2 regions of the Paenibacillus sp. FSL K6-1558 genome follow, and region 1 is predicted to be linked to the other one. Evidence: predicted binding sites of a transcription regulator. Region 1 holds the regulator's gene; the other holds the start of a gene.
The links. The regulator CtsR, encoded in region 1, represses protease genes until heat stress. The targets are predictions, from matches to a motif close to ATGGTCAATAAAGGTCAAACA.
Positions count from the first base shown of each region.

Region 2: a site for CtsR is predicted at 6,070-6,090, ahead of clpP (ATP-dependent Clp endopeptidase proteolytic subunit ClpP). Genes of this name have one in related genera too.

Region 1 covers NZ_JBBOCV010000001.1:2,909,337-2,920,466, reverse strand. The annotation lists rRNA gene MHI38_RS12720 (23S ribosomal RNA) at 1-1,363, shown strand, start outside; rRNA gene rrf (5S ribosomal RNA) at 1,518-1,634, shown strand; gene MHI38_RS12710 (GNAT family N-acetyltransferase) at 1,841-3,025, shown strand; gene MHI38_RS12705 (CtsR family transcriptional regulator) at 3,522-3,983, shown strand; gene MHI38_RS12700 (UvrB/UvrC motif-containing protein) at 4,015-4,533, shown strand; gene MHI38_RS12695 (protein arginine kinase) at 4,562-5,632, shown strand; gene MHI38_RS12690 (ATP-dependent Clp protease ATP-binding subunit) at 5,829-8,291, shown strand; gene radA (DNA repair protein RadA) at 8,594-9,961, shown strand; gene disA (DNA integrity scanning diadenylate cyclase DisA) at 9,975-11,051, shown strand; gene pssA (CDP-diacylglycerol--serine O-phosphatidyltransferase) at 11,093-11,130, shown strand, end outside.
Region 2 covers NZ_JBBOCV010000001.1:3,967,444-3,978,573, forward strand. The annotation lists gene rapZ (RNase adapter RapZ) at 1-290, shown strand, start outside; gene MHI38_RS17165 (uridine diphosphate-N-acetylglucosamine-binding protein YvcK) at 304-1,290, shown strand; gene whiA (DNA-binding protein WhiA) at 1,297-2,229, shown strand; gene MHI38_RS17175 (HPr family phosphocarrier protein) at 2,455-2,724, shown strand; gene MHI38_RS17180 (SIMPL domain-containing protein) at 2,899-3,651, shown strand; gene MHI38_RS17185 (stalk domain-containing protein) at 4,016-5,113, shown strand; gene clpP (ATP-dependent Clp endopeptidase proteolytic subunit ClpP) at 5,383-5,979, opposite strand; tRNA gene MHI38_RS17195 (tRNA-Arg) at 6,160-6,234, opposite strand; gene MHI38_RS17200 (sugar-binding transcriptional regulator) at 6,733-7,764, shown strand; gene gap (type I glyceraldehyde-3-phosphate dehydrogenase) at 7,886-8,893, shown strand; gene MHI38_RS17210 (phosphoglycerate kinase) at 9,043-10,224, shown strand; gene tpiA (triose-phosphate isomerase) at 10,258-11,010, shown strand; gene gpmI (2,3-bisphosphoglycerate-independent phosphoglycerate mutase) at 11,012-11,130, shown strand, end outside.

The DNA.
Region 1 (11,130 bases):
CTGTGATGGGGAGTGAAAATTACAGTAGCGAAGGTCATGATCTCACACTGCCAAGAAAAGCCTCTAGCCAGATGAAGGTGCCCGTACCGCAAACCGACACAGGTAGGCGAGAAGAGAATTCTAAGGCGCGCGGAAGAACTCTCGTTAAGGAACTCGGCAAAATGACCCCGTAACTTCGGGAGAAGGGGTGCCCCGGTAGTGTGAATAGCACGAGGGGGCCGCAGTGAAAAGGCCCAAGCGACTGTTTAGCAAAAACACAGGTCTGTGCGAAGCCGTAAGGCGAAGTATACGGGCTGACGCCTGCCCGGTGCTGGAAGGTTAAGGGGAGTGGTTAGGGAGTAATCCCGAAGCTGTGAACCGAAGCCCCAGTAAACGGCGGCCGTAACTATAACGGTCCTAAGGTAGCGAAATTCCTTGTCAGGTAAATTCTGACCCGCACGAATGGCGTAACGACTTGGGCGCTGTCTCAACGAGAGATCCGGTGAAATTTTAATACCTGTGAAGATGCAGGTTACCCGCGACAAGACGGAAAGACCCCATGGAGCTTTACTGCAGCTTGATATTGAATTTGGGTACGATCTGTACAGGATAGGTGGGAGCCTTTGAAGCGTGAGCGCCAGCTTGCGTGGAGGCACCGTTGGGATACCACCCTGATCGTATCTAGGTTCTAACCTGGTACCGTAAACCGGTGCGGGGACAGTGTCAGGTGGGCAGTTTGACTGGGGCGGTCGCCTCCTAAAGAGTAACGGAGGCGCCCAAAGGTTCCCTCAGAATGGTTGGAAATCATTCGAAGAGTGCAAAGGCATAAGGGAGCTTGACTGCGAGACCTACAAGTCGAGCAGGGACGAAAGTCGGGCTTAGTGATCCGGTGGTACCGCATGGAAGGGCCATCGCTCAACGGATAAAAGCTACCCTGGGGATAACAGGCTTATCTCCCCCAAGAGTCCACATCGACGGGGAGGTTTGGCACCTCGATGTCGGCTCATCGCATCCTGGGGCTGAAGTAGGTCCCAAGGGTTGGGCTGTTCGCCCATTAAAGCGGTACGCGAGCTGGGTTCAGAACGTCGTGAGACAGTTCGGTCCCTATCTGTCGTGGGCGTAGGAAATTTGAGAGGAGCTGTCCTTAGTACGAGAGGACCGGGATGGACGTACCGCTGGTGTACCAGTTGTTCCGCCAGGAGCACCGCTGGGTAGCTATGTACGGACGGGATAAGCGCTGAAAGCATCTAAGCGTGAAGCCCCCCTCAAGATGAGATTTCCCAGTATGTAAGACCCCTTGAAGACGACGAGGTAGATAGGCTGGGGGTGGAAGTGCAGCAATGCATGGAGCTGACCAGTACTAATCGGTCGAGGGCTTATCCAATAGCAAGTTTTAAATCGCGTACGTTTCGTTTCGAATCTAGTTTTCAGAGAACAACACTCTGAATGGTGAAATGAAAATCGGTACATCACGGAATGTGTGTATGATTTTCAATTCCAAAATGGATATGGAAGAAGCTATGCTTCGACCAATCGCGTTTGGTGGCGATGGCGGAGGGGTTCCACACGTACCCATCCCGAACACGACCGTTAAGCCCTCTAGCGCCGATGGTACTTGGACCGCAGGGTCCTGGGAGAGTAGGACGCCGCCAAGCGAAGAACCACTGCCGATGTAATTCGGTGGTGGTTTTTATTTTATATATTAAAATTCAGAAGACATTATGATTTAGGAGATGTGAACGTTACATCTCTTGTTTGACTTTAAAGGGAACCTCTGAGACACTCAAATGTAAGAAAAGGGCACAAGCAGCCTTTTGTACAGAATGAACTTACATTAGAAGAAAATGAGGTGCAGATTAGTATGGAACTTCGCAAATTAACGATCGACGATTATGAGGCTTGTATGGCGCTCTCCGAGTATGCTTTTCAATTTAAATTAACAGAGGATCAGTTGGAGAGGCGGCGCCAGGAATTCGCTAAGCATAATGTATTGGGGGTTTATGCGGATGGTCAGGTTGGAGCCAAGTTGCAGATTATTCCTTTTCAGACCTATATCCATGGAAGGTCCTTTGAAATGGGTGGAATCGCGGGTGTAGCCACATGGCCGGAATATAGACGTAAGGGCTGGGTAGCAGGATTGCTGAAATACGCACTAGAAGAGATGAATCGGAATAAACAAAGTGTATCTTTCCTGCATCCGTTTTCGTTTTCTTTTTATCGAAAGTATGGCTGGGAAACCTATGTTGAATATAAGAAATACAAATTGTCTACGGCTCAACTGCCTGCCAAGCAACTGACACCAGGCACGATCAAACGTGGTAATGCTGAGCTTGCAGAATTGAAGCAGGTGTATGACGCTTATGCAGCGCGCTATAATGGGACTTTGAATCGTGATGATGCGTGGTGGGAAAATTCCGTTTATGTCAAAAAAGGAAGCCAGCGTGCTGTATACTATGATGAGGCAGGAGTGCCGCAAGGGTATGTCCTCTACGAAGTCAAGGAAAGTAAGTTTACCATCGGTGAGTTCATTCATTTGAATGAAGAGTCCAGACGAGGGCTTTGGACGTTCATTGCTAATCACGATTCCATGATTGACGAAGTAACTTTACAGGCACCTGCAAGTGATCTGCTTGCATTTCAATTGGACAATCCACGGATTGGGCAAGAGGTAGTGCCTTACTTTATGGCACGAATCGTGAGCGTGGAGCAGTTCATTTCGCAGTACCCTTTTGCCAGTCAAGACTCGCCCGTACAGATTTGGCTTGACGTCGAAGATGCTTACGCTCCGTGGAACGAAGGTGTATGGGAATTAAACGTGGCAATGAACGGAACCGCTTCAATATGGAAAAAGGCAAAATCGGATGGCGAAGGTCAGCTGAATCAGCCGATTCGTCTCAGTATTCAATCCCTTTCAGCCGTGTTAATGGGTTATCGTAGACCCGCAGAGATGGCACAGATCGGTAGATTGGAAGGGCCAGTGAGCGCTATCCAAGCGTTGGAAAAGGCAGTTCCCAAACGTGAAACCTATTTGCTTGATTTCTTTTGAGCGACGATCTATATCGAGTACGACTTCATTCCAACAGATATGAAGCGCAATTGGAAGCAATGAGAACTTCTCCCGATGTCCGGGAGAGGTTTTTTTGTGTCAGGCGAATATTTCGTGTAAAATCGTAAAAAATGAATAGTGCCCCCACTTGGCAAAACAGTAAAATATGCTATAATGTATATAAAGTCAAAGAAAGTCAAAGTCAACTCAAGGTTAAATACGTAGGATTATATTTCTGGAATACGTGCTATTTACCTATGATATGACGTTAGCTTTCTTACTGTTCTCTGATGAAAAGTACCGTAAGTCGGAACACATCATTGGAAGATCAAGGGGATATTCAAGGACCTTCGTGCTTCCTTTGTTCTCCTGTTTAACACTTGTATCAGCAAGATTCGCTGTTTCTCTGAGTGGTTAAATGGGTGGAGAAGGTGTACTCTGTGGGGGGCGTGTGGTCCTTATTGACTTAACGTTTCAGACAGTGGAGGATGATTGGATGCGTAATATCTCTGATATTATTGAACGATATCTGAAGGGTATTTTGCATGAAAGTCCCGAAGGAATGATTGAGATTCAGCGTAATGATCTGGCAGATCAGTTTTCATGTGTACCTTCCCAGATCAATTATGTCATCAGCACCCGTTTCACTCTTGAAAAAGGGTATCTCGTCGAGAGTAAACGTGGCGGTGGTGGGTATGTTCGTATACAACGCATTGAATTACCTGCCCAATCGGCGCTGCACAACCATCTGCATCACAGTATTGGTGACGAGATTGGACAGACTGCTGCGGAAGGCTTGATTTATCAATTGGAAGAAGCGCGTTTTTTAAGTAAGCGGGAAGCCGGGTTGATGCGTGCGGCTGTGTCGAGAGAAGTTCTTATGGTCAAACTTCCTTACCGGGATCAAATTCGTGCCAGAATGTTGAAGGCAATGCTAATATCTTTGCTCGGTAAATGAAAACTATCGGGATCAAAGGAGGTACATCTATATGCTGTGCCAAGAATGTAACAAACGTCCGGCTACACTTCATTTTACGAAAATTGTAAATGGCGAGAAGACGGAATTTCATATTTGTGAATCATGTGCCCGAGAGAAGGGGGAGATGATTCCTGGAACAGCAGGAGGATTCTCTATACACAACCTGTTATCAGGAATACTCGATTTTGATCCGGCAGGCAAAAGTTCAGGTGCTGCTCCTGCTAAAACGCTGCAATGTGAAGAATGTGGCATGACGTATGCTCAGTTCAGCAAAGTTGGTCGTTTTGGCTGCAGTTCCTGTTATAAATACTTTGACAGCCGTCTGGACCCTTTGTTCAAGCGAGTGCATGGTAGTACATCGCATGTAGGTAAAGTTCCTGCCAGAGCAGGCGGGCGTATTAAGGTGAAACGGCAAATTGCCGATCTGAAGCAAAATCTGCAGCAGAGCATTGCTCAAGAAGAGTTCGAAGAGGCCGCTCAGATTCGTGACCAGATCCGGGAACTTGAAAAAGAAATAGCTCAAGAGTAAAGTTTGTCATAAGTAGGAGGGAAGCATGATGCCTAATCTGCGTTTTACAGAGAAGGCGCTCAGTGACTGGATGCGCAGTGATGCAACTGATTCGGAGATCGTAATCAGCAGTCGTGTCCGGATCGCACGTAACCTTCAGCATATCCCGTTTCCAATGCTGGCTTCGAGTGAGCAATCGGAAGAGGTGCTGAATAAGCTGAGCGAAGTACTTCAGTACGATGACGTACACGCCTTTGGTGATTTTACTACACTCGATCTGATCGATATTGACGAACTCGACAAGCGTGTGCTGGTGGAAAAACATTTGATTAGTCCGAGTCTGGCGAATGAATCGACCAACGGAGCCGTAATTCTTAGTGAGGATGAGTCGGTAAGTATTATGATCAATGAAGAGGATCATTTGCGTATCCAGTGCCTCTATCCGGGGTTCCAGGTCAAAGAGGCCTGGGAGAAAGCTTCCGCTATAGATGATGCTTTTGAAGCGCACGTGGATTATGCGTTTGATGATCGCAGAGGGTATCTGACCAGTTGTCCAACGAATGTTGGAACAGGTGTCAGGGCATCGGTTATGATGCACCTTCCCGCATTGGTTATGACTCAGCAGATTGGCCGTATCCTCAGTGCCGTGTCTCAAGTGGGATTAACGGTGCGAGGGATCTATGGAGAGGGTAGCGAGGCGATGGGCAACTTGTTCCAGATTTCCAATCAGATTACACTTGGACAGACGGAGCAAGAAGTGATTGACAACCTCCACGGTGTTGTTTTACAGATGATTGGTCATGAGCGTACCGCAAGAGAACGGCTCATTACTGATTCCAGACTGCGTATTACGGATCGAGTGATGCGTTCCTACGGGATTTTGTCTCATGCAGCGATTGTAGATACGAAGGAAGCAGCGCAACGTTTGTCGGATGTGCGGCTCGGCGTAGATCTTGGTTTGTTGGAAGGATTATCGATTCCAGTGATGAATGAGTTGAATGTAATGACTCAGCCAGGTTTTTTACAAAAAACATTTGGGGATATGCGTACAGATGAGCGCGACATCTACCGTGCTCAGTTAATTCGTGATACGATCAATGCAGCTAAAAGTTCTGGTTAAACCTTCCTTTAAGCGTTAATATGGGTTTCATGCCGCATCTGCGGCTTTTATATAATAAGCTTCCATCTAGACTGAAGCTACCAATGATTTTATTCGCAGCATGGCTGCAAACAAAAGTGATATGAAGAATAACGAAGGGGCATTCAAATAGAATGGAATCCCTCGTTTTATCCAAAACCATGGAGGTGCAGGAGATATGATGTTTGGAAGATTTACGGAACGGGCCCAAAAGGTGCTCGCACTCGCGCAGGAAGAAGCTGTCCGTCTCGGTCACAATAACATCGGTACGGAGCATATTTTGCTCGGCCTCATTCGTGAAGGTGAAGGCATTGCTGCCAAAGCACTGATCGGCCTGGGACTCGGATTGGAAAAAATTCAGGATGAAGTAGAAACGCTGATTGGCCGTGGCCAAGAGCAACCTACGAACATTGCATATACGCCACGTGCGAAAAAAGTAATTGAATTATCGATGGATGAGGCGCGTAAACTCGGCCACACCTATGTTGGCACAGAACACATTCTTCTCGGACTGATCCGTGAAGGTGAAGGCGTTGCGGCACGTGTGCTCAATAACCTTGGCATCAGCTTGAACAAAGCACGTCAGCAAGTACTGCAATTGCTCGGTAGCAGTGAAGCAGTTTCCAGCCACAACGGCACACCTGCCAATGTAAGCACACCAACGCTGGACAGCCTCGCTCGTGATTTGACGGCGTATGCCAGAGAGAATAACCTTGACCCGGTTATTGGCCGTAGCAAGGAAATTGAGCGTGTGATTCAGGTATTGAGTCGTCGTACCAAAAATAACCCGGTATTGATCGGTGAACCGGGTGTAGGTAAAACAGCAATTGCCGAGGGGCTTGCCCAAAAAATTATTGCAAACGAAATTCCCGAAACATTGCGTGATAAACGTGTAATGACGCTGGATATGGGTTCGGTTGTTGCTGGAACCAAATATCGTGGTGAGTTCGAGGATCGATTGAAAAAAATCATGGATGAGATTCGTCAGGCGGGCAACATTGTCCTGTTCATTGATGAGTTGCACACACTGATTGGTGCGGGTGGCGCAGAAGGCGCGATTGATGCATCGAACATCTTGAAACCGGCTCTTGCTCGTGGAGAATTACAGTGCATCGGTGCAACGACACTGGATGAGTACCGCAAATATATCGAGAAGGATGCTGCGCTAGAGCGTCGTTTCCAACCGATTACAGTGGATCAACCATCACCGGAAGAAGCCATTCAAATTTTGCATGGTCTGCGTGATCGTTACGAAGCGCATCACCGTGTGAAAATTACGGACGAAGCGATTGTGCAAGCTGTCAAATTGTCGGATCGGTATATTACAGATCGTTTCTTACCGGATAAAGCGATCGACTTGATCGATGAAGCAGGATCAAAAGTAAGATTGAACTCCTATACGATTCCGCCAAACCTGAAACAATTGGAGAGCCGTCTGGAAGATATCCGTAAGGAAAAAGACGCCGCGGTTCAGAGTCAAGAGTTCGAAAAGGCAGCGGCACTGCGTGATACGGAACAAAAAATCCGTGAAGAGCTTGATACAACGAAAAATCAATGGAAAGAAAAACAAGGTCGTACCGATTCCGAAGTCACTCCGGAGGATATCGCTCAAGTGGTAGCCAACTGGACAGGAATTCCGGTGAACAAGCTGAAAGAAGAAGAGACACAGCGTCTGATGAATCTGGAGTCCATTCTTCATGAACGTGTAATCGGTCAGGATGAGGCTGTTAAATCGGTCAGCCGCGCCGTTCGCCGTGCACGTGCAGGACTTAAAGATCCAAAACGCCCAATGGGTTCATTCATCTTCCTCGGTCCTACCGGTGTAGGTAAAACCGAGCTGGCTCGTGCACTTGCTGAAGCAATGTTTGGTGATGAAAATGCCGTAATCCGGATTGATATGTCCGAGTATGGTGAGAAACACTCCACAGCACGACTGGTCGGAGCGCCTCCAGGTTATGTTGGATACGAAGAAGGCGGACAGTTGACAGAGAAAGTTCGTCGCAAACCGTACTCCGTTGTCCTGCTGGATGAAGTGGAAAAAGCTCACCCCGAAGTTTTCAACATCTTGTTGCAAGTACTGGAAGATGGTCGTCTGACGGATTCCAAAGGCCGTGTTGTTGACTTCCGTAATACACTGATCATTCTCACATCCAACGTGGGTGCAGAAGCGATCAAACGTAATTCTACTCTTGGATTCACAGCTGTTGTGGATGCAGGTGCAGATTACGATAATATGAAGGGCAAAGTGATGGATGAGCTGAAGAAAAGCTTCCGTCCTGAGTTCTTAAACCGGATCGATGAAATCATCGTATTCCACTCGCTCGAAGAGAAACACATTGCTGAGATTGTTACTCTTATGAGTGAGGACCTACGTAAACGTCTTAATGAGTACGAGGTGGATTTTGAGCTCACAGATAACGCTAAGGCTTTCTTGGCGAAAGCTGGCTTTGATCCTGCTTACGGTGCACGCCCACTTCGCCGGGCGATCCAGAAGCACATTGAAGACAAATTGTCTGAAGAGTTGCTTACAGGTAATGTGACTAAAGGGGATTCCTTACTCATCGACGAAGAGAATGGTGCATTGTCTGTAACGAAAAAGGAAGCAGCCGTTCCATCCAATGAGGAAATTGAAACAAAATAAATATGATGTATGTGGCTGAATGAATTCAGCTACCCGCATATATAGAACCTCATATATAGAACCTCCCTGGCTTTGGCCGGGGAGGTTTTTTCGTATGTACGAATTATAAAGGGATGTGTGAAGATTTGATTGAGATGAAGCGATATTGATGAGGAACATGTGTAAAGTTTGCGATAATCCTTTACGAAAAATCTCAAACAATGGTAAACTTTTAGTATCCCTGTATGTCAGGGCAACGAGTAAATTTTGTCGAATAATGCAAAATGCTGCTATAAAATAAAAAAATCAATAGGAGTGCTGAAGTGGCCAAAGTAAAAACTAAGTTTCAATGTACGGAATGCGGCTATGAAGCCCCCAAATGGTACGGGAAATGTCCTGGCTGTCAGTCCTGGAATTCGATGATAGAAGAAACTGAAACGGTAGTCAAAACACAAGGAAGAAATTCTCCTCTGTTTGACAGTAAAGATAAACCGCTTCCTATCATAGATATAGATAGCGGTCAGGAGCCGCGTGTACAGACTGGAATCGGTGAACTGAACCGTGTATTGGGCGGCGGCATTGTGCCAGGTTCGCTTGTTCTGGTGGGGGGCGACCCGGGGATTGGAAAATCAACATTGATGTTACAGACTTCTCATGCGCTGACCCACTCGGGGCTACGCGTGTTATATGTGTCTGGAGAAGAATCCGTAAAGCAGACGAAGCTGCGCGCAGACCGTCTTGGTGCACTTTCGCCGGAGCTGTATGTGCTCTGTGAAACCAATATGGAGCGGGTTGAGGAAGCGGTGGATCAGATCCAGCCGCATTTTCTTGTCATCGATTCCATTCAGACCGTATATCTGCCCGAAGTTACCAGCGCACCAGGAAGTGTAGCACAGGTAAGGGAATGTACGTCTAGATTCATGCGGATTGCGAAAGGCCGAGGCATTGCAACGGTTCTTGTAGGGCATGTTACCAAAGAAGGTGCCATTGCTGGTCCGCGTATGCTGGAGCATATGGTGGACTGTGTGCTTTATTTCGAAGGAGAGCGGCATCATACGTATCGTCTCCTTCGTGCGGTGAAGAACCGTTTCGGTTCTACTAACGAGATTGGCATATTTGAAATGGGGGAAGATGGCCTTCGTGAAGTCGGTAATCCCTCCGAGTTATTTTTATCTGAACGTCCACTAGGGGTAGCTGGATCTACCGTTGTGGCGAGTATGGAAGGCACACGTCCGATGCTTGTAGAATTACAGGCTTTGATTTCCACGACCCACTTCCCTTCTCCTAGGCGGATGGCAACAGGTATCGACCATCATCGATTAAATCTAATTATAGCGGTGCTTGAAAAACGCATGGGTATGTTCCTGCAGACACAGGATGCCTATCTGAATGTCGCTGGTGGGGTGAGGCTGGATGAGCCAGCGGTCGATCTGGCTGTGGCAGTTAGCATTGCCTCCAGCTTGAGAGATGTGCCAACCAAGCCGGATGATGTCATCTTTGGCGAGATTGGCCTGACCGGTGAAGTTCGTGCCGTATCCAGGGCAGAACAACGTGTGAAAGAAGCCGCGAAGCTGGGCTTCAAACGAGTTGTTTTACCAGAAAAAAGCTTAAAGGGCTGGAAACATCCTCGCGGGATACAACTGATCGGTGTGAATACCGTGGCAGATGCACTAGCGGTTGCTTTAGATTAGGGGGCATAACAAGATGAAGGATTCAAGCCAACTGGACAATATGAATGATTTGTTAAGGCTGATCGCACCAGGTACACCTTTCCGCGAAGGTCTGGAAAATGTGCTACGCGCCAAGACGGGCGCACTGCTTGTTGTAGGATACAGCCCTGAAGTAATGGAAGTGGTGGATGGGGGATTTTCGATTAACTGTGATTTCTCCCCAAACTACCTGTATGAGCTTGCCAAAATGGACGGAGCTATTATTCTGAGTGAGGATTTGAAGCGGATTCTGTATGCCAACACACAGCTGATTCCGGACTCATCCATCTCTTCCTCAGAGACGGGCATTCGTCACCGGACAGCAGAGCGGGTGGCAAAACAAACGGGTAAGTTAGTTGTTTCCATCTCACAGCGCCGGAATATTATTACCCTGTACCAGGGAACACTTCGATATTCGCTTAAGGAAATCGGGGTGATTTTGACCAAAGCCAATCAGGCGATTCAAACGCTCGAAAAGTATAAAGCGGTGCTCAAGCAATCGCTTACGAATCTGAGTGCTTCCGAATTCGAGGAACTCGTTACGATTCCCGAGGTGGTTAATGTTATTCAGCGCACAGAAATGGTACTGCGGATCAAAACCGAGATTGAACGTTATATCGATGAGCTAGGTAATGAAGGAAGGCTCATTTCGATGCAAATGGAAGAGCTCGTGGGTACTACAGAGGAAGAAGCATGGTTGCTGTATAAAGACTATGCTCGTGATGACAGCGATGACAAGATTCGCGATATTATCGTGGGATTAAAAAGATTGTCGGACGATGAGTTGCTTGATGCACATCATATTGTACGGTTGCTTGGCTATCCTTCATCTGCGGCAACTTCTGAAGATTCGGTTGCCCCGCGCGGATATCGGGTATTGAATAAGATCCCTCGTCTGCCTAATGTAATTATTCATAACTTGGTAGATCAATTTGAGCAATTACCTCATGTCATCATGGCAACGATTGAAGAACTCGATGAAGTGGACGGCATTGGCGAGGTTCGTGCCCGTACCATCAAGGAAGGTCTCAAACGTCTGCAAGAGCAGATGTTTATTGACAGACAGATGTAGAGATCGCTTATAACGGCTTTTTATGGATGAGGTGAAACAACATGTTAACCAGATTCATTCCAAATCTTTTTACCTTAGG
Region 2 (11,130 bases), 1.1 Mb from region 1:
ATTATATTGATCATTTGCGGCCGAATACAGGACAAAATAGTGAAGTGTACGAATATGTTATGAAATGGCCGGAAACGCAAGCGTTTCTGACCAAGCTGCTGGATATGCTGCATTTTCTGATTCCGCAATACCGGAAGGAAGGCAAAAGCCAGGTTATTATTGGAATCGGCTGTACCGGAGGCAAGCATCGTTCGGTAGCAATATCGGAATATTTGGGCAAAATGCTCGGAAGCAGTGAGACTGAAGCTGTTACCGTAAGCCACCGCGACGCTGACCGGGACCGTCATTGAAGAGGGTGAAGGGATGAAAGAGGCCGGACCACGGAGAGAACGTCCGAGAATCGTTGTTATGGGCGGCGGAACCGGATTATCTGTGATGTTACGCGGTTTAAAAGAGAAGCCGATGGATATCACGGCCATCGTTACGGTTGCCGATGACGGTGGGAGTTCAGGGATCTTGCGCAGTGAGTTGCAAATGCCGCCACCAGGCGACATTCGTAACGTTCTCACCGCGCTGGCAGATGTTGAGCCACTGCTTTCGGACATGTTAAAGTATCGTTTCAATACAGGCGCGGGGCTTGCAGGCCACAGCCTGGGGAATTTGATATTGGCTGCAATGACGGATATATCAGGCGACTTTGTGACCGCTGTGCGGGAGCTTAGCCGCGTGTTTGCCGTTAGGGGTCAGGTGCTTCCGGCAGCAGGTCAAGCTGTTGTGCTACATGCTGAGATGGAGGATGGAACAATTATTACTGGTGAGTCCAAAATCCCTGAGGCAGGCGGGCGTATTAAACGTGTCTTTCTTGAACCGGATCACGTGGAGCCGTTGCCAGAAGCTGTGGAGGCTATACGCCAAGCAGATGCGATTCTTATTGGCCCAGGTAGTCTATATACGAGCATCCTTCCTAATCTGCTTGTGCCCAAACTGGCAGAAGCTGTCGTTCAAACGGATGCGGTGAAGATGTTTATTTGTAACGTAATGACACAGCCGGGAGAGACCGATAATTATACAGTGAGTGATCATCTTAAGGCAGTGCATGATCATATTGGTCACCAGCTCTTTGACTACGTGATCGTGAACAATGGTGACATTCCGCTACAAGTGCAGAATAAGTATGCGGAAAAAGGAGCAAAACCGGTTGTTCTCGATATGAATGTGCTGAAAAGTTCAGGTTATCAGGTTGTCGCAGATACGCTGGTTTTGTTCAAAACCTATCTGCGCCATGATGCTGATAAGCTCAGCCATCATATTTACCAACTGGTTCAAAATTGGATGTTACGGAAGAGGTGAAGTCCCATGTCATTTGCAGCACAGACCAAAAAAGAATTAACGATGATTGAAAGTGAAGCGTGCTGCGAACAGGCGGAACTTTCAGCCCTCATCCGTATGCTTGGTGCAGTGCAGTTATCGAATAAAAAAGTCATCTTGGATATTTCGACAGAGAATGCTGCGATCGCAAGAAGGGCATACTCTCTGCTTAAAAAGCATTTTCAAGTGCATACGGAATTGTTGGTTCGCAAAAAAATGCGGCTGAAGAAGAACAATGTGTATATTGTTCGTGTTCCGTCTATGGTTCAGGAGATTCTAAAGGAGCTGCACATCGTCTCTGAAGGATTCCTGTTTACTCCTGGCATTAATGAAGAGTTACTGGAGAAGAATTGTTGTAAGCGAGCCTATCTTCGTGGTGCGTTTCTGGCAGGTGGTTCCGTAAATAACCCGGAGGGCTCCTCATATCATCTGGAGATTGCGTCCATGTATGAAGAGCATTGTCAGGCACTGGTGGATTTGGCTAATGAATTTCATCTTAATGCCCGGTGTATAGAAAGGAAAAAAGGATTCATCCTATACATTAAGGAAGGCGAGAAAATCATTGAGTTGCTTAGCATCATTGGTGCTCACCAGGCCTTGTTCAAGTTTGAAGATGTTCGAATTATGCGGGACATGCGTAACTCGGTGAATCGAATTGTCAATTGTGAGACAGCTAATCTGAACAAAACGATTGGCGCGGCGGTTAGACAAATCGACAATATCCGTTTACTGCAAAAGGAAGTAGGTCTGGAATCTCTTCCGGATAAGCTACGTGAGGTAGCTGAGGTAAGGCTTGCTCATCCCGATATCAATCTGAAGGAAGTAGGCGAATTGCTAAAAGGTACGGTGAGCAAATCGGGCGTGAACCATCGCCTTCGGAAGATTGATGAGCTTGCTGAGAAAGTGCGTGCGGAACGTTAAAGTTGAAGGTTGAAACGAATCATTTAGGTTTAAGGTTTGTTATGACCTTACCAGGTCGTGTTGGGTTACTCGTGCGGGTGAAGGAGAGGCTTCGGCTCTGGATTTTTGCCTATGCTGGCGGGCTATGTTTTTTCTTCTAGTGTCCTGCACGGGTTAATGGTATAATGTTGTATAAATATAATTGTGTATTTAATGTCCAGATTTCATAATAGGGGGTAAGTTTCTATGACAAAGCACCCGGTAGTTGTCCGTTTGAAAACGGGTCTCCATGCCAGACCTGCAGCACTGTTCGTTCAGGAAGCGAATAAGTACTCATCTGAAGTGTTCGTCGAGAAGGACGATAAAAAAGTAAATGCTAAAAGTATCATGGGAATCATGAGCCTTGCGATCAGTACAGGTACAGAAATCCATATTAGTGCTGAAGGCGCGGATGCGGATCAGGCTGTAAACGCTTTAGTTAGTCTGGTTAGCAAAGAAGAGCTTGAGAATCAATAAGCTTCATGAACTCCATTCAATCCATGAAGAAGTCCCGCAAGGGGCTTTTTTGCGTTTTATATAAAATTTAATTAAACGGGTCCGTCAAGTGCAACATTATGGAATTTGTCCCGTCTGTTAAGGTATCAAATCGCTTCAAGTTTGAGAAGTTAACATATGAGGAGGTTATTCGTAATGGGTAAACAATGGATGAAACCGTTTGGTGCAGTGCTGGTGGCAAGTTCGTTGCTGGTCGGAGGAACGGCTTATGTAGCTCCAGGAAATTATGCTTATGCTGCCGAAGTTCAGGGCGTACAGCAAAATGTAATCAATGTCGTAGGTAAAGGTGAGATTCAAGTGAAGCCGGATATTGCCTATCTGTCCATCGGTGTGAACAGTACTGCCGATACTGCGGCGTCAGCTCAGAAAGCAAATGCTGCTAAGATTCAAAAGGTTACTAATTTGCTGAAAAACACATGGAAGATTAGTGCCGATGATATTCAAACCAGTCAATTTTACGTGCAACCAAACTACACGTATAGCGAAAAAGATGGACAGAAAATTAAAGGTTACACAGCACATCACACATTGACAGTAACATATCGTGATATGGACAAGATTGGTGAACTGCTGGATGCAGCCTCCCAAGCAGGGGCCAATAATATTGAAAATGTACGCTTTACAGTAGAGAATCCAGAGAAATACGAATCCGAAGTGATTGCTAAGGCGGTAGCTAATGCAGATGTGAAAGCAGGAGCGATCGCTAAAGCGGTTAAACGTCAGCTGGGTACTGTTCTATCGGTAAGTCAGCCGGATGCTAATGTTCCTGTGTTCTATGCATCAGAGCTCATGTCGCAAGCGAAGAGTGAATCAGATGCAGGTACACAGATCGAAGCTGGTCAGGTCAAAGTAAGTACCGTTCTGAATATCACGTATGAGATGAAGTAAGGAACTTTGCACTTCACGGGATAAAATATTAAATATTAAGAATTTAAAATAATGACAAAAGCACTGTCCTTCGGGGCCGTGTTTTTTTGTTGCACATGCTGGCTTTGAGGAAGCGGGGCCGGAAAGTGATTATATGACTGGTTTGAGAACAGAGTGAATCATGTCTTTTTTGTAGCATTGTTCGTGACAAAACATTCATTTTCTGCAATGAATATTGGACTATTTTCATCAACATTGTAACTGGGGCTGTAAACCTTTCCGATAATGGGTTAATTATAATAAAGAGGCAAGCGTATGGCCTATGCAATCTAATTCTATTTACATACGCATTAAACCTGATGGAATATAGAGAGGAGTTTTATAGATGAAAACATGGAAAAAGTGGACGAGTGCATTATTGGCAGCAGGTGTAATTATGGGAGGAAGCACAGCATGGATGGATCAATCGGTTCAAGCAACATCCGTATCTGCCAAAGTAACTGCACCGGCTGAAGTAACGTTGAAATCAGGTGGAAAAACCCTCACGCAAAAAGGGTTGCTCCAAGGTGGATCTACATGGGTGGCGCTGACAGCAGTTAAGGATGTAGCAGGTGGGACATTGAAATATGATGCAAAAACAAAGTCATATACAGTAACTGCAGCGAACAATGCAATGACTGTGAGTTTGATGGATGGACAGCCAAACGTGTATATTAATGGTTTTTATCCTCAAGTGGAAGCAAAGTTGATCCAGGGTCGTTTGTACATCCCGTTCTCTGCAATGAGAGATTATTTGGGTGTACAAGGTAGCTGGGATGCCAAAACCAAAACACTGACCCTGAGTAAAGTGAAACAAAATAACGTTCAGGTGAAATCGACCAAAGCGAGTGTAACCGTTAAAAATGCTGAGGTGGATGTGCAGTACCCGCAAGTGAGCGGACTAGCGAGCAAAGAGGCCGAAGCTGCGATTAACAAAGTGCTCAAAGATGAAGTGGACACCGCTGTTGCGGCGTTCAAAAAACAAACGTCAGAATTCGGTGGAGCAACCGCAAATCGTCCATATGCATTCGAAGCTTCTTATGTGGTGACTTACAATGAGAACGGTGTGCTGGGTCTGATCACTCAACGTTATGAGGACTATGCAGGCGCACATGGCATGACGACTCGCACCGGTCATACGTTTGCTCTCGACACAGGTAAAGAGCTGACACTGGATGATGTAATTGCAAACAGCAAATCGATGCGTGAAACGATCAGCAAAAAGGTTGGCGAGCAACTGAAAGCGAACGCGGGAGCCCTGAACGACTACAAAGGCCTTAACAAAGATCAGGATTTCTACGTGACGCCAACAGGCGCAGTGGTATTCTTCCAGTTGTATGAGTACACCGCGTATGCGGAGGGCTTCCCTGAATTCAAGTTCACTTACAAAGATATTCTGCCTAAAGGAACCGCACCATTCAGCAACGTAGCTTCTGAGAAGTAAGTTCGTTTTAGCTTAGATGAAATCATAAAATAAATTAAATTCAAGTCAAAACAAGACAAGAGCACTTATACCTTTTATTAGTGAAAAATAATAAACCAGAAGCCTCCGTCAAAGCAAGAATGACGGGGGCTTCTGGTTTATGCAGGCAAGGCACCCCAAGTCCGGGTGGTGAGATTGCCTGTTATAATTAAAAAGCGCAGAGCGTGCTCACCTATATTCAGATGATGCCCGCCCTGCGCTTATTTACGTTGTCTCCAGGCAGCTAAAGCTTAGATGCCTTGGGAGCCTACGTTTTGGATTACTTTATCGATGATACCGTAATCGGCTGCTTCAGCAGCACTCATGAAGTAGTCACGATCTGTATCTTTTTCGATACGCTCCAGGGGTTGACCTGTGCGCTCGGAGATGATGCGGTTCAAGGTATCACGCATTTTCAGGATGCGGCGTGCACGGATTTCGATGTCCGAAGCTTGACCTTGTGCACCACCAAGAGGTTGGTGAATCATAATTTCACTGTTTGGCAACGCAAAACGTTTGCCTTTTGCACCGGCATTCAACAAGAATGCACCCATGGAAGCCGCCATACCTACGCAGATCGTAGATACATCCGGTTTGATGAACTGCATTGTATCGTAAATTGCCATACCCGCTGTGATGGATCCGCCTGGGCTGTTGATGTATAGGTGAATGTCTTTCTCCGGATCTTCCGCTGCCAGGAACAACATCTGTGCCATGATGGCATTCGCTACAACGTCATTCACGTCGCTGCCAAGGAAAATGATACGATCCTTCAGCAATCTGGAATAAATATCATAGGCGCGCTCACCCCGGTTGCTCTGTTCAACGACCATTGGAATATAACTCACGTGAAAAACCTCCTCGGAAATGTAAATGTTAAATGGTGTTTATACTTAAACTGTTACCGTATTAACCACATCATAAACAATCTCAAACAAAAAGTCAAAGAAAGTCAAACTAAGTTTGAAAAAAAAGAAACCTTTCCGGTTTCGTTGGTTAAATGCATTATGAGCTGTTAGAAAATTTAGTGGCGCGCCCGCCAAGAATCGAACTTGGATCTCAGGCTTCGGAGGCCTACGTCATATCCATTGGACCACGGGCGCAAATTATGTGACAGCAATAATGATTATAGCTTATGCACTGGTGAATTGCAAGCAGTTGCTTTGCATGAACATGGTGTGGTTTTCCTTAAGATAAATGGGCTCACGTTGTCTTTCATGAATGGGCCGAGTTATTCCGAAGATGGTTTGAATTGTTTCGGAAATGATCATGATGAAGAAAGATGGATAAAGCTTGTATTTCAGTACATGCTATAAGAAGTTTTGGACATGCCCTATGAAAATGAAACACAGCAAGATATAGATGTTATGTGTGGACTTCTTCTATATATGGTGTGAGATCCTCATTTCCTTATCTCGATGTGTAAAGGTTGTGAAAATAGGCGCGTACAAACGCCTGCTAACCTGTCGAAATAAGCAATCGAAACACTTGCATCTCGCGTCAGTTTTAGGTAGAATGAACGTGGGACTTAAAAAGTTAACCCGGGACATTTTAAGGCCATGCAGAAAGCTTGGAACATGAAGCTTGCGGGAGTGGAAAGCATGCGAACGATCTTGGAAGTGCAAAAGCAGCTTCTGCCCGATCTCATGGATGTCTTGAAAAAACGCTATACGATTCTGCACCAGATCATGTTATCGGATGTGATTGGGCGGAGAACGTTAGCCAATTCCATGCAGATGACCGAGCGGGTTCTGAGAGCTGAGACCGATCTGTTAAAGGCTCAGGGACTTATCGAAATTGACAGTGCAGGGATGAAGATCAGCGAGGCGGGTTATAATTTGCTGCAGCAATTAGAACCTGTCGCGAAAGAGCTGTTTGGATTATCCGAGCTGGAAGAGCGAATCAAGCAAGCCTACGGTCTGCAAAAGGTAGTCGTGGTTCCTGGTGATTCGGATATATCTCCTTACGCCAAAAGGGAGCTTGGAAGAGCTGGAGCAAAAGCTCTCAGCAGTATCATGAATGACAACGACGTTGTCGCTGTAACAGGCGGATCAACAACGGCCGAAGTCGCAGAACAACTCACACCACCGACTTCAATGAAGGGTGTCTGGTTTGTACCAGCACGCGGAGGGTTGGGAGAGAGCCTGGAAATTCAGGCAAATACGATTGCATCCACGATGGCAAAACGGACAGGGGCTCAATACAAACTCCTGCATGTACCGGATTTGCTTAGTGACCATGCCTATGAATCACTGATCCAGGACCCGGGAGTTCAGGAGATTTTACAGCTGATCAGGCAATCTCGCATCGTAATTCATGGCATTGGTGATGCTGTGGAGATGGCGAAGAGACGCAAGCTTGCACCGGAGATCATTGACGAACTTCAGGAGCAGGGAGCTGTATCGGAGTCCTTCGGGTATTACTTCAATGGTCAGGGTGAGGTGGTACATACCATGCTTACGCTGGGCATGCGGCTTCAGGATATCGAACGCACCGATGTAGTCATTGGCATTGCGGGCGGCAAAAGCAAGGCAGCTGCCATCCATTCCGTACTGCGGTTCGGACAGGAAGATATTCTGATTATTGATGAGGCTGCGGCCGAAGTCATCGTCGCTGACATGGAAAACATCTAACTTTTCAGAGATGAAATGGTTTTATTTTGAACACAACTCTTGTTGTCTTGACGGACTTTACCGTCTGTCTTGAATATATAGCTTCATAAAAAACTAATCAAAACTTGGGAGGAACTTACTCATGATTAAAGTAGGTATTAACGGTTTTGGACGTATTGGTCGTTTGGCATTCCGCCGTATTCAAAATGTAGAGGGCATTGAAGTAGTAGCAATCAACGACTTGACTGACGCTAAAATGCTGGCTCATTTGCTCAAATATGATACAACTCAAGGTCGCTTCGATGGCGATGTTGAAGTACATGATGGTTTCTTCAAAGTAAACGGCAAAGAAGTTAAAGTACTTGCTAACCGTAACCCTGAAGAACTGCCTTGGGGAGACCTGGGTGTAGACATCGTTCTGGAATGTACTGGTTTCTTCACAACAAAAGAAGCTGCTGAGAAACACTTGAAAGGTGGAGCTAAGAAAGTTGTTATCTCCGCACCAGCTACTGGCGACATGAAAACCATCGTTTACAACGTAAACCATGAAATTCTCGACGGTACTGAAACTGTAATCTCCGGCGCATCTTGCACAACAAACTGCCTGGCACCTATGGCAAAAACACTGCAAGACAAATTCGGAATCGTTCAAGGTTTGATGACTACAATTCACGCTTACACTGGCGACCAAAACACATTGGATGCTCCACACCCTAAAGGTGACTTCCGTCGTGCTCGCGCAGCAGCTGAAAACATCATTCCTAACACAACTGGTGCTGCTAAAGCAATCGGTCTGGTTATCCCTGAACTGCAAGGCAAATTGGATGGTGCAGCTCAACGTGTACCAGTAGCTACTGGTTCCCTGACTGAGCTTGTAACTGTTCTGGGCAAAAAAGTTACTGCTGAAGAAGTTAACGCAGTAATGAAAGAAGCTTCCGATCCACAAACTTTCGGATACACTGAAGACGAAATCGTATCTTCCGATATCCAAGGAATCACTTTCGGTTCCCTGTTTGATGCAACTCAAACTAAAGTTCTGACTGTTGGCGACCAACAACTGGTTAAAACTGTAGCTTGGTATGACAACGAAATGTCCTACACAGCTCAATTGGTTCGCACATTGGAGCACTTTGCAAAAATGATCAAGTAATATCTGTAATAACATAGAGCGGAAACAGATTGTTATTGTTTCCGCTCTTTATATATGGATATTTAGTTAATTTCTCATGAACACCAGGACTGACAAGGGATTCAGCTCTTGAAAGGTTCACCAAATACATGGGTGCGGAGGAAATAGAGATGAACAAAAAAAGTGTACGCGATATCGAATTGAATGGAAAACGGGTATTTGTCCGTGTAGATTTCAATGTGCCGCTCGAAGATGGTAAAATTACAGATGACAAACGTATTCGTGCAACACTGCCTACGATCAACTTCCTGATCGAAAAAGGTGCAAAAGTAATCTTGGCGAGCCACATGGGACGTCCAAAGGGTGAAGTTGTAGAATCCATGCGTTTGACACCAGCAGCTGAGCGTTTGTCTGAATTGCTGGGTAAACCGGTTACTAAAGCGGATGATTCCGTAGGTGAAGCGGTTAAAGCTCAAATCGCAGCAATGAATGATGGCGACGTATTGTTGCTTGAGAACGTTCGTTTCCACGCAGGCGAAGAGAAAAACGATCCGGAACTGGCAAAACAATTTGCTGAACTGGCTGACGTATTCGTTAACGATGCATTCGGCGCAGCTCACAGAGCACATGCTTCGACTGAAGGAATCGCTCACTTGCTTCCAGCAGTGTCCGGTTTGTTGATGGAAAAAGAGCTTGATGTGTTGGGTAAAGCAATCTCCAACCCTGAGCGTCCTTTCACAGCAATCATCGGTGGTTCCAAAGTAAAAGACAAAATCGATGTGATCGACAACCTGCTGAATATTGCAGACAACGTAATCATCGGTGGTGGTTTGTCTTACACATTCATGAAAGCTCAAGGCCACGAAGTAGGTCAATCCTTGCTGGATGAGTCCAAATTGGATGTAGCACTTGGCTTTATCGAAAAAGCAAAAAAACTGGGCAAAAACTTCTACCTGCCAGTGGATATCGTAATCTCTGACGATTTCAGTGCAGACGCAAACACAAAAATCGTTGAAGTTGGCGACATTCCTGCAGATTGGGAAGGTATCGACATCGGTCCTAAAACACGTGAGATCTACGCTGACGTTGTTAAAAACTCCAAACTGGTTGTATGGAACGGACCTATGGGCGTATTCGAAATCGAGCCATTCTCCCACGGTACTCGTGCAGTAGCAGAAGCTTGTGCTACAACATCTGCTTACACAGTAATCGGCGGCGGCGATTCTGCAGCGGCAGCTGAGAAGTTCAAATTGGCTGACAAAATGGACCACATCTCCACAGGTGGCGGTGCATCGCTCGAGTTCATGGAAGGCAAAGTGCTTCCAGGCGTAGTTGCATTGAACGACAAGTAAGCTTTAAGCTATAGCATGAAGGAGTTGAAACCAATGAGAACACCAATTATCGCGGGTAACTGGAAAATGTTCAAAACGGTTTCCGAATCCAATGACTTTATTCAGGAAGTTAAAGGAAAAGCGGAAGTCGCAGGCGTAGAAACAGTAATCTGCGCACCTTTTACAAACCTGCCATCCCTGGTAGAAGCTGTGAAAGGCACTAACATCAAAATCGGTGCACAAAATCTTCACTTCGAAGACAACGGTGCATTCACTGGTGAAATCAGCGGTATCATGCTGAAAGAACTGGGTGTTGATTACGTGATTATCGGTCACTCGGAGCGCCGTCAGTACTTTGCGGAAACCGATGAGACTGTCAATAAAAAGTTGCATGCAGCATTCCGTCATGGATTGACTCCAATCTTCTGCCTTGGTGAAACGCTTGAAGAGCGCGAAGCAAACCAAACAAAAGACGTATGTAAAGTGCAAACCGAAGCAGCTTTTGCTGGTCTGACTGCTGAGCAAGCAGCTCAAGTGGTTATCGCTTATGAGCCAATCTGGGCGATTGGTACAGGTAAATCCTCTACATCCCAAGATGCGAATGAAGTTATTGCTTACATCCGTACATTGGTGAAGGATCTGTACAACGAGCAGGTTGCAGATGCGGTTCGTATCCAATACGGCGGCAGCGTGAAACCGGAAAACGTAACAGAATACCTCGGACAAAGCGACATCGACGGCGCACTTGTTGGCGGTGCCAGCTTGCAGCCGGCTTCGTTTATCGCGCTTGTTGAGGGGGCGAAGTAAGATGACAGCTCCAAAACCTGTAGCACTGATCATTATGGATGGCTTCGGTCTGCGTAACACGGTGGAAGGCAATGCGGTAGCGCAAGCCAAAAAACCGAACTATGACCGTTTCATGAGCCA